Regions from separate parts of the Azospira sp. I09 genome, predicted to be linked through region 1. Evidence: riboswitches for the same ligand, from Rfam matches in the RefSeq annotation. Region 1 holds a riboswitch; each other region holds the start of a gene.
The links. Region 1 has a riboswitch for cobalamin ahead of AZSP09_RS20205 (acyl-CoA thioesterase). Riboswitches for the same ligand answer to the same signal wherever they lie in the genome.
Positions count from the first base shown of each region.

Region 1 (3,301 bases):
TGGTCCCCCGCCTGGTGGCCGTGGCAGTCGTTCACCAGCTTGAAGTGGTCCAGGTCCAGCAGGATCAGGCTGAAGGGCTGGCCGAAACGCTGGGAGCGCTGGATTTCGCTTTCCAGCACCTCGTCCAGCTTCATGCGGTTGAACAGGCCGGTCAGCTTGTCGGTGACGGAAAGTCGCTCCAGCTCCCGGTTGAGGGCGCTCAGCTTGCGGTTGGAGTAGATGACCACGGCCAGGACAAAGGCGGCCACGGCCAGGCTCTTCCACAGCAGGCTGTAGTCGGTGTGCTGCTCCACCTTGATGGCCACGTGCCGGTTGGCGATGGCCTCCCGCTCCTGGGGCGTCACGGTACGCACGCCCTTGTCCAGGATGTCCCGCAGCAGGGGTTCGTCCTTGACCACGCCGATGCGCAGCTGGTTGGTGTAGGCGGGAATCTGGCCGGCGATCTTGAGGTTGAACAGGCCTTCCTTGCGGATGGCGTAGGCGGCGACGATGAGGGAGCGCACCGTCAGGTCGGCCTTGCGCTCGGAAACCAGGGAGACGGCCTCCGGCTCGCTGCCGGTGAGGATCACCCGCAGGTTGGGGAAGTCCTTGCGGATGCGCTCCTCCACCATGGTGCCCCGGGGCAGGGCCACGCTCTCGCCGCTGAGGCCGAGGAGGTCGCCGACGAAGGCGTGCTCCTCCCGGGTGACGATGATGTTGGGGTCGGTGAAGATGGGTGAGGTGAAATTCAGCCAGCGGTCCCGTTCCGGACTCTGGTTGAGGAAGCTCATGAGCTGGCAGCGCCCGGCCTTGGCGGCGGCCAGGCTTTCGTCCCAGGTCCGCACCGGCAGCAGCTCGATGCGCAGACCTACCCGCTGGGCCACCAGCTGCACCAGGTCGGCGCCGATGCCCTCGTGCCGCCCCTGCTCGTTGATGCGCTCGAAGGGCTCCCAGTCCGGATCGACGCACATCTTCACCGACCGCACCCTGTCCAGGTAGGCCTGCTCGGCAGCGGTGAAGACAATGGGCGCCGGCTCGGAGGCGACGCCGGGCAGCGGACTCAGGGAAAGGCAGGCGGCGCACAGGGCCAAGGCTGTCTTGAGGGACATGGGGACTAGGCAGGTTGGAGGGATCGTCGCTGCCGATGCCCGGGCAGCCTGGGTTGCGGAAGGCGCCATGCCGATCACGGCACGGGCTCCGGCCCATCTTTTTCTGTCGGCAGTATAACGGCCCGCCACCGCTGAATTGGCTCGACTATGTCACACCGCGGTGGGGGCCGCTGCCCGGCCGGGCAGCCTGCCGCCTGCCGTTCCGCGCCGGAAACCGGGAACGCCCGCCCCGGCCGGGGCGGGCGAAGGCCGGAGCCTAAGCCAGACGCCGCCCCAGGGGCTGGGGCACGGGCACCGGGCGGCCGTCGTAGCCCACCGCCACCATGATGAAGCGGCCCCGGGTGCACAGGCGGCGCTGGCCGGTGAGCAGGGCCTCTGCGTGCAGCAGCACTTCCACCGTCATGGAACTGTTGCCGATGGCCACCACCCGGGCCGCCAGGTCGGCGATCTCCCCTTCCAGCACCGGCGCGTGGAAGTCGATGCGCTCGGAAGCGGCCATCACCACAGGCATGCGGGCCTGGCGGCTGGCCGCCACCATGGCCGCCTTACCCAGCCAGGCCAGGGCCTGGCCGCCGAAGAGGCTGCCGTGGTGGTTGGTGTGGCCGGGAAAGACCATCTCCACCATGGCCGTCACCGGGCCGATGCCGGGCAGCTGGGCGAAGCTCTCGTCGTCCTCCTGCAGCGGCGCCCCTGGACCGTCCACCGCCACCAGGGTGAAGTGGGCGGTGGCGCTGGTCTCCCGCAGCCCGGTGGCCAGGTCCTCCGCCGCCAGGGCCACCTCCACCTGCACCGAGCGCCGGCCCCGCTGCACCACCCGGCCGGACAGTTCCACCAGGCGCCCCTGGGGAATGGGCTTGCGGAAGTCGATGCGGCCGCTGCTGGCGGTGACCATGGGCCGGCGGGTCTCCCGGGTGGCCACCAGGAAGGCCAGCTTGTCCATCATGGCCATGGCGGAACCGCCGAAGAGGGTGCCGTGATGGTTCACCTGTTCGGGGAAGACCACGTCCACCATGAGGGTGGCCTGCTGCTGCCGCGGCGAAGTGGACGAAGTGGGGGCGGGATTGGCTTCTACGGGCTGGGCGGCCGTCCCCACGACGGCGCCGATTTCCATTGCTTCCATGCGCATGCGCAACTCCTTGGATGAAGCGGAGCGGGAGCATCGGAGAAGGGCGAACACCCCGGGCCGCGGCAAAGCGGCTCGGAGCGGCAGGCAGCCGAGAGCGGACAACGATGACAGTCAGGGAATGCGCGCATTTACCTTCCTCAGGGGACACCCCGCCCCAACTAGGATTGATATGAAGTAATGCCGCGGCAGGTCTCCTGACTTGCGGGTCGTCACGTTGCGCCAGCCTTCCCGGCAGTATCGCCAGTGGCAAAGAGTGGAGCGCAACGCTCGCCGCCTACAGTTGCGGGGGCAGTTCCGGACTGGAGTCGGGGCGTCGCCGCCCTGTCTCGCACCGGATTCCCTTTTCATCCCCTGGAGGGGGGAACCGAAGCGGGGCCAGTCTAACCCGCCCCGACCGATTCGCCAAACGCCGCGCCTGGCGCGGCGGATTGCCCAGCCCGGGGGGAGTGGGCTATCATCCGCCCCGATTCAGGTGCCGTGCCTCGCGCTCTGCGGGGACGGTGAAACGGGAAGCCGGTGACTCCAGGGACCACCCAGGACAGTCCGGCGCAGCCCCCGCTGCTGTAAGCCAGACGACGCTGCCTCACGCCACTGTGGTTCATCACGGGAAGGCCGGCAGGGAAGGATGAAGGCAAGCCAGAAGACCGGCCTGACATCACAAGTTGCACCATTCCCCGGGGTGACGGGAACGGTTCTGGTGATTTGCCGCCTCCTCGCTGTTCCATCCGCCGCGGCCCTTTATCCGACCTGCCACAACTCCCCCGCCTGGTGCGCCACCGTCATGCTCGCCGAGGGAGAGACTCATGCACATCATGGAAGGCTTCCTGCCCATCGAACACGCCGTGGGCTGGAGCGTCGCCGCCGCCCCCTTCGTCGCCTGGGGCATCCGTTCCGTGAACCGCCGCATCCGCGAAAATCCCGAGCAGCGCATGCTGCTGGGAGTGGCCGCCGCCTTCACCTTCGTCCTCTCGGCCCTGAAGCTGCCCTCGGTCACCGGCAGCTGTTCCCACCCCACCGGCACCGGCCTGGGCGCCGTGCTCTTCGGTCCTGCCGCCATGGCCCCCATCGGCGCCGTGGTGCTGCTGTT
Region 1 is NZ_AP021844.1:421,085-424,385, reverse strand. Features, by position in the region: gene AZSP09_RS01985 (diguanylate cyclase) at 1-1,088, opposite strand, end outside; gene AZSP09_RS20205 (acyl-CoA thioesterase) at 1,345-2,214, opposite strand; cobalamin riboswitch at 2,382-2,598, opposite strand; cobalamin riboswitch at 2,668-2,881, shown strand; gene AZSP09_RS01975 (energy-coupling factor ABC transporter permease) at 3,018-3,301, shown strand, end outside.

Region 2 (3,301 bases), 1.0 Mb from region 1:
TGCCGGTCGGAGGGCCCAAAAACAAAACCCCCGCCGGGCTGTCGCGCCGGCGGGGGTTTTGTGGAATTCGGTTGGTTTCTTTACCGGACTTCGCTCATCCCAGCGGCGCACGCGCGTACTACTACGACTACGCGTACTACAGCGCCTACTACGCCAATGACGGACGCGCCCGCGCCGGCCCGGGAGGGCAGCGTGTTGCAGCGGTCGAAGTCGGCGAAGTTGTGCATGGGGCTGATAAAGGATTCGCGGTTGAAGGCGGAAAAAAATCTGCCGGTAAAAAATTTTTTTGCCACTGCTCCGGCAAAAACGATCCGACGATTATGCAGAAATTCCGGTGGGGCATGCAACAGGAAATTCACAGTTTCTGTGGATAAGTCTGTGGGCCGTTCCGGGACAGTCGGCGAAAAGCCACAGTATTACTGGGGATTAAACACTCTGCCCGTTTTCTGGGCAAAATGCTCCCGGCTGTGGAAAAGACCCTGTCGCCAAATACACTATATGTAGTTGTCTATTACTCTCGTACTACTACCTGTAGTGTCCAACCCCTTGCCCTCCGCTTGAGGGCTGGGGTAAAGTCTCCTCCGCGACGGTTCCCCGATTTTGGGACAAATGGGAATCCGGTGCGGCGATCAAGGAAGTCGGGATCAGACGGATTCCCCGCGAATCCGCAGCGAACTTTCCGCCCATGCCGGAGCTGCCCCCGCAACTGTAAACGGCGAGTTCGATGTCCACGCGTGCCACTGGGAGGCAGTTCCACCGGGAAGGCGGGCATCGGGCCAGGACCCGTGAGCCAGGAAACCTGCCGTCGCCAATTTTTCAGTCTGACCAGGGGCGGGGTGCCCCCCGGTGGATCGGGATTGTCCGCTGTCGGCCGCCATGGGCGTCCCCGCCGGCGCCTCGGCAATCCCGCCGCCCTGGGCCCCCGTTCCGTTGATAACGGGAGTTCCACGATGCAAACCGGCCTCTTCGCCACCCACCAAGCGTCATCCCACCTGCCCTCCGACAATCTGGACGACAGTCTGCCCAACGCCGCCGATCTGGCCGGCCGGGCCCAGTCCTTCGAGGTCATCCGCCGCAACGGTTCGGTGGTGCCCTTCAATGCGGAGAAAATCTCCGTCGCCATGAACAAGGCCTTCCTGGCCGTGCACGGCAGCCAGGGCGCCGCTTCGGCCCGCCTGCGGGATCTGGTCTCCCGCCTCACCGCCATCGTGGTCCAGGCCCTCACCCGGCGCCTGCCCGGCGGCGGCACGGTGCATATCGAAGACATCCAGGACCAGGTGGAGCTGGCCCTGATGCGCTCCGGCGAGCACGACGTGGCCCGGGCCTACGTGCTGTACCGGGAAAAGCGGGCCGCCGAACGGGCCGCCCAGGCGGCGGCCGCCCCCGCTGCCGCAGGCCCCCTGCTGCACGTGGTGGACGGCGACCGCCGCTTCCCCCTGGACCGGGCCGCCCTGCTGCAGCAATGCCGGGAAGCCTGCCAGGGCCTGGCCGATGTGGCTGCCGAAACGGTGCTGGAGCAGGCCCTGCACAACCTCTACGACGGCGTGCCCCTGGCCGCCGTGCGCCAGTCCCTGGTGCTGGCCGCCCGCACCCTGATCGAGCGGGAACCGGGCTACAGCAAGGTGGCCGCCCGCCTGCTGCTGAGCAGCGTGCGCGTCGAAGTGCTGGGCGAGGAAGCCAGCCAGGAGGCCATGGCCGCCCGCTACGCCGAAGCCTTCCCCGGCCTCATCCGCACCGGCGTGGACGCCGAGCTGCTGGATGCCCGCCTCAAGGACTATGACCTGGAACGCCTGGCCGCCGCCCTCAAGGCCGAGCGGGACCTGCAGTTCGACTACCTGGGCCTGCAGACCCTCTACGACCGCTACTTCCTGCACGTGGACGAGCGCCGCATCGAGCTGCCCCAGACCTTCTTCATGCGCGTGGCCATGGGCCTGGCCCTCAACGAGATCGACCGGGAAGCCCGGGCCATCGAGTTCTACAACCTGCTCTCCTCCTTCGACTTCATGAGCAGCACGCCGACCCTGTTCAACAGCGGCACCCGGCATTCCCAGCTCTCCTCCTGCTACCTCACCACCGTCTCCGACGACCTGGAAGGCATTTACCAGTCCATCAAGGAAAACGCCCTGCTGCAGAAGTACGCCGGCGGCCTGGGCAACGACTGGACCCCGGTGCGCTCCCTGGGGGCCCGCATCAAGGGCACCAACGGCAAGAGCCAGGGCGTCATCCCCTTCCTCAAGGTGGTGAATGACACGGCCGTGGCCGTAAACCAGGGCGGCAAGCGCAAGGGCGCCGTCTGCGCCTATCTGGAATCCTGGCATCTGGACATCGAGGAATTCCTCGAGCTGCGCAAGAACACCGGCGACGAGCGCCGCCGCACCCACGACATGAACACCGCCAACTGGATTCCCGACCTGTTCATGCAGCGGGTCATCAACGGCGGCGAGTGGACCCTCTTCTCCCCCAGCGACGTGCCCGACCTGCACGACAAGTTCGGCAAGGAATTCGAAGTCGCCTACAACGCCTACGAGGCCAAGGCCGACCGGGGCGAGATCCGTCTGTTCAAGCGCATTCCCGCCGTGCAGCTGTGGCGCAAGATGCTGACCATGCTGTTCGAGACCGGCCACCCCTGGATCACCTTCAAGGATGCCTGCAACCTGCGCTCGCCCCAGCAGCACGTGGGCGTGGTGCATAGCTCCAACCTGTGCACCGAGATCACCCTCAACACCTCCGATTCCGAGACCGCCGTGTGCAACCTGGGCTCGGTGAACCTGCCGGCCCACCTGATCCTGGTGGACGGCCAGCTGGTGCTGGACCAGGCCAAGCTGCAACGCACCATCCGCACCGCCATGCGCCTCCTGGACAACGTGGTGGACATCAACTTCTACGCCACCCCCAAGGCGCGCAACGCCAACGTGCGTCATCGCCCGGTGGGCCTGGGCATCATGGGCTTCTCCGACTGCCTGCACCGCCTGGGCCTGCCCTACGCCTCCGAGGCCGCCGTGGAATTCGCCGACCGCTCCATGGAAGCCGTCTGCTACCACGCCTACTGGGCCTCCACCGACCTGGCCGAGGAACGGGGCCGCTACTCCAGCTTCAAGGGCAGCCTGTGGGACAAGGGCATCCTGCCCATCGACTCCCTGCAGCTGCTGGAAGACGCCCGCGGCGGCTATGTGGAAGTGGACCGCAGCACCACCCTGGACTGGGACGCCCTGCGCGAGCGCATCGCCCAGGTCGGCATGCGCAACTCCAACTGCGTCGCCATTGCGCCCACGGCCACCATCTCCAACATCATCGGCGTCTC
Region 2 is NZ_AP021844.1:1,431,786-1,435,086, forward strand. Features, by position in the region: gene AZSP09_RS06660 (hypothetical protein) at 1-374, shown strand, start outside; cobalamin riboswitch at 571-821, shown strand; gene AZSP09_RS06665 (ribonucleoside-diphosphate reductase subunit alpha) at 951-3,301, shown strand, end outside.
Region 2: another riboswitch for cobalamin. It lies ahead of AZSP09_RS06665 (ribonucleoside-diphosphate reductase subunit alpha); the one in region 1 lies ahead of AZSP09_RS20205 (acyl-CoA thioesterase).

Region 3 (3,301 bases), 1.0 Mb from region 1:
AGAAGGAAATCTACAACCGCTACCGGGTGGTGCCGGAAATCCACGGCAAGATCGCCCTGGCCAACCGCCGCCTGGAGCGGGTGATGCGTTCCGACTTCGACCTGACGGACCGGGACAACCTGCACGAATTCGCCCTCTCCTACCTCTTCTTCGCCGGCATCTTCGAAGGCTGCTGGTTCTACAACGGCTTCACCCCCATCTTCGCCCTGCAGCGCCGGGGCCTGATGAAGGGCACCGCCGAGCAGCTGCAGTACATCATGCGCGACGAGGTGCTGCACTGCGCCTTCGGCATCCGGGTGGTGCGCCAGCTGCTGCAGGAAGAGAACCTGACCCTGGACCCGGTCCAGGTCAAGGCCCTGTGGGAAGAGGCGGAAGCCGCCGAGTCGGCCTACGCCGGCTACATCCTGCGGGAGCCCATCCTGGGCTACAACGCCGACCTGCACCGGGACCAGTTCCGCTTCATCGCCAACCGCCGCGCCCGCCAGCTGGGCCTGGCCGAGCCCTTCCCCGGCGCCGAGAACGTGCTGCCCTGGCTCGACGAACAGGCCAATATGCGCAAGGAAAAGAACTTCTTCGAAACCCGCGTCACCGAGTACCAGACCGGCGGCGCTCTGGCCTGGGACTGAGCCGGGCGGCAACCAGCGGCGTCGTGCCCTGGACGCTGCCCCGGCCCCTGGCGGGGATGGGGCAGCCCAGGACACAGACTTTTGTCATAGATGGGATTGGGGGTATGATCGCGCTCCTGATCGCCTGCAGTTGCGATCCCGGCTCCCCAGGGAGCCATTAGCAGTCAAAGGTGTCCGGCGGCAGCAGCCGCCGGGTGAAACGGGAACGAAGTAACGGCCATCACGGCCCCAAGCTTCGGCTGCCCCCGCAACGGTAAGCCAGTGCGGATGTTCCACGGCCCTCCTCCCCGGAGCGCCAGCCACTGAGCCAGCCCGTCGCCCCCTCACCGGGGCCGGCGACTGGCTTGGGAAGGCGGAACATCAAGACTGGCGAGCCCGGAGACCGGCCTTTGATTTTTGCGTGCCCGCCGTCCATGAAGGACGGTGCCGGCACGAACCTGCCACCGACCGCGGGGTTGCGGACGGAGCGGAGCATGAATCGAAGCGCCGGCCTTTCCCTCTGAGCCGAGTTTCTGCCGCCTGCCCTCGGGCCGGCGGTCGCGCCTCATCCTTTGTGCCCCCGTTTCCCGAAGCCCGGTCGGTAGCCATCGACTGGAGTCATACAGCAACATGGGGAGCATCAACAACCAACAACCGCGGCGTCTCCTGGCCGCCGCCATCGCCGCCCTCTTTTCCCAGGCCGCCCTGGCCGCCGGAGAGCAGGGCGAGACGGAACTGGGCAGCGTGGTGGTGACCGCCTCGCGTATCGAGCAGACCACCCTGGAGGCCCCGGCTGCCGTCACCGTCGTGACGGCCGACAAGCTGGACGCCTCGGGCGCCGTGCGCATCGGCGACGCCCTCACCGCCAAGGTGCCCAGCTTCTACATGCGCAACGGCCTGGGCACCAGCACCCGCATCAACACCGCCCCCATCGTCTCCTTCCGCGGCCTCTCCGACGGCCGGGTGAAGATGATGGTGGACGGCATGAGTCTCTCCGACGGCAACGCCGGCGGCCTGGCCAGCCTGATGGGCATTCCCATGGGCGAGGTGGAGCAGATCGAGGTGGTGCCCGGCTCCGCCTCGGCTCTCTACGGCAGCGACGCCATGGGCGGCGTGGTCAATGTCATCACCAAGGTGCCCACCAAGCAGGAAACCCGGGTCAAGGTCAGCCGGGGCTTCGGCGACGGCGAGCGCAGTGCGGTGGAAGCCAGCTACCGCAACAAGTGGGACAACGGCCTGGCCGCCACCCTGGGCTTCGGCTACGAGGACATGGCCGGTTTCGCCGGCAGCGACCTGGTGGTGCTGCCGGTGGGCACCACCGGCACCGGCGCCAACGCGGTCCAGGGTGGCCGGGCCACCACCACGGTGGATGGCAAGAAGGCCTATGTGGTGGGGGACCAGGGCGCCATCTCCTCCCACGCCAACAACCTGCATGCCAAGGTCTATTACAGCCTGGATGCCCAGTCCCGCTTCTTCGCCGGCTTCAACCGCAGCGAAAGCAGCATCGGCTTCGAGCGCTTCAACAACTACCTGAGCAAGAACGGCGCTCCCCTCGCCCTGCCCGCCAGCAATGTCTCCATCAACGGCGACAAGCTGGGCAGCATCAAGGAATCGAGCTTCTGGAATTCCAGCAATCCCAACTACCGCCAGGAGACCCGCTACTTCGCCGGCTTCGACGGCAAGCTGGGCAATGGCTACGACCTCAAGGCCAATGTGGGCTACTTCGACCGGGAGGCCTTCTACGTCGGCTCCGGCACCGGCGCCACCTTCGACGGCGGCCCGGGCACCCGCACCAGCACTCCCAACACCACCCTGGACGCCTCGGCCCAGCTGGGTTTTGCCGCGGGCAGCAACCAGTACCTGATCGTCGGTCTCTCCTCCAGCCGCAGCCACCTGCGGCGCAAGGTATACCAGCTCACCAGCTGGCGCGATCCCGACAGCACCACCGGCGCCCTCAACGAACAGTCCGACGGGGAAAGCACCACCAATTCCCTGTTCCTGCAGGACCAGATCTTCGTCGGCGACGACCTCACCCTCTACCTGGGCGGCCGCCACGACCGCTGGAGCAGCCGGGGCAACATGCAGAAATACGTCGGAACGCCCCGAAGCAATCTGGACATCCCGGAGCGCTCCGAATCCGCCTTCTCCCCCAAGGTGGCGGCGGTCTACCGCCTGACGCCGGGCACCAGCGTGCGCAGCTCCCTGGGCAAGGCCTTCCGTGCCCCCTCCAACTACGAGATGTACGCCACTCCCAGCATCAGCAGCCGCCGCCTGCTGGTGGCCGACCCCAACCTGAAGCCGGAAACCTCCACCTCCTGGGACCTGGGCATCGAGACGGCCCTGGCCGGCCAGGGCTCGGCCAAGGCCACCTATTACCGCACCCGGCTGCAGGACATGATCTACCGCAAGCTCAGCCCCTACAGCGGCAGCCTGGCCAATGTGGACTTCTTCGCCACGGCCACCAACGCCGGCCAGGCCGAGGTGGAAGGCGTGGAGCTGGCGGCGGAAATGCCCCTCGCCTCCTGGCTGCGGGCCTCCGCCAGCTACACCTGGACCGACAGCCAGATCACCCGGGACGAGAGCGGCACCGGCCTGCAGGGCAAGCGCCTGCGCTATGTGCCGAAAAACACCGCCTACTTCGCCCTGGACGCCCAGTGGCAGCAATGGCGCGCCTACCTCTCCGCCGCCTACACCGG
Region 3 is NZ_AP021844.1:1,436,138-1,439,438, forward strand. Features, by position in the region: gene AZSP09_RS06670 (ribonucleotide-diphosphate reductase subunit beta) at 1-626, shown strand, start outside; cobalamin riboswitch at 778-1,031, shown strand; gene AZSP09_RS06675 (TonB-dependent receptor plug domain-containing protein) at 1,236-3,301, shown strand, end outside.
Region 3: another riboswitch for cobalamin. It lies ahead of AZSP09_RS06675 (TonB-dependent receptor plug domain-containing protein); the one in region 1 lies ahead of AZSP09_RS20205 (acyl-CoA thioesterase).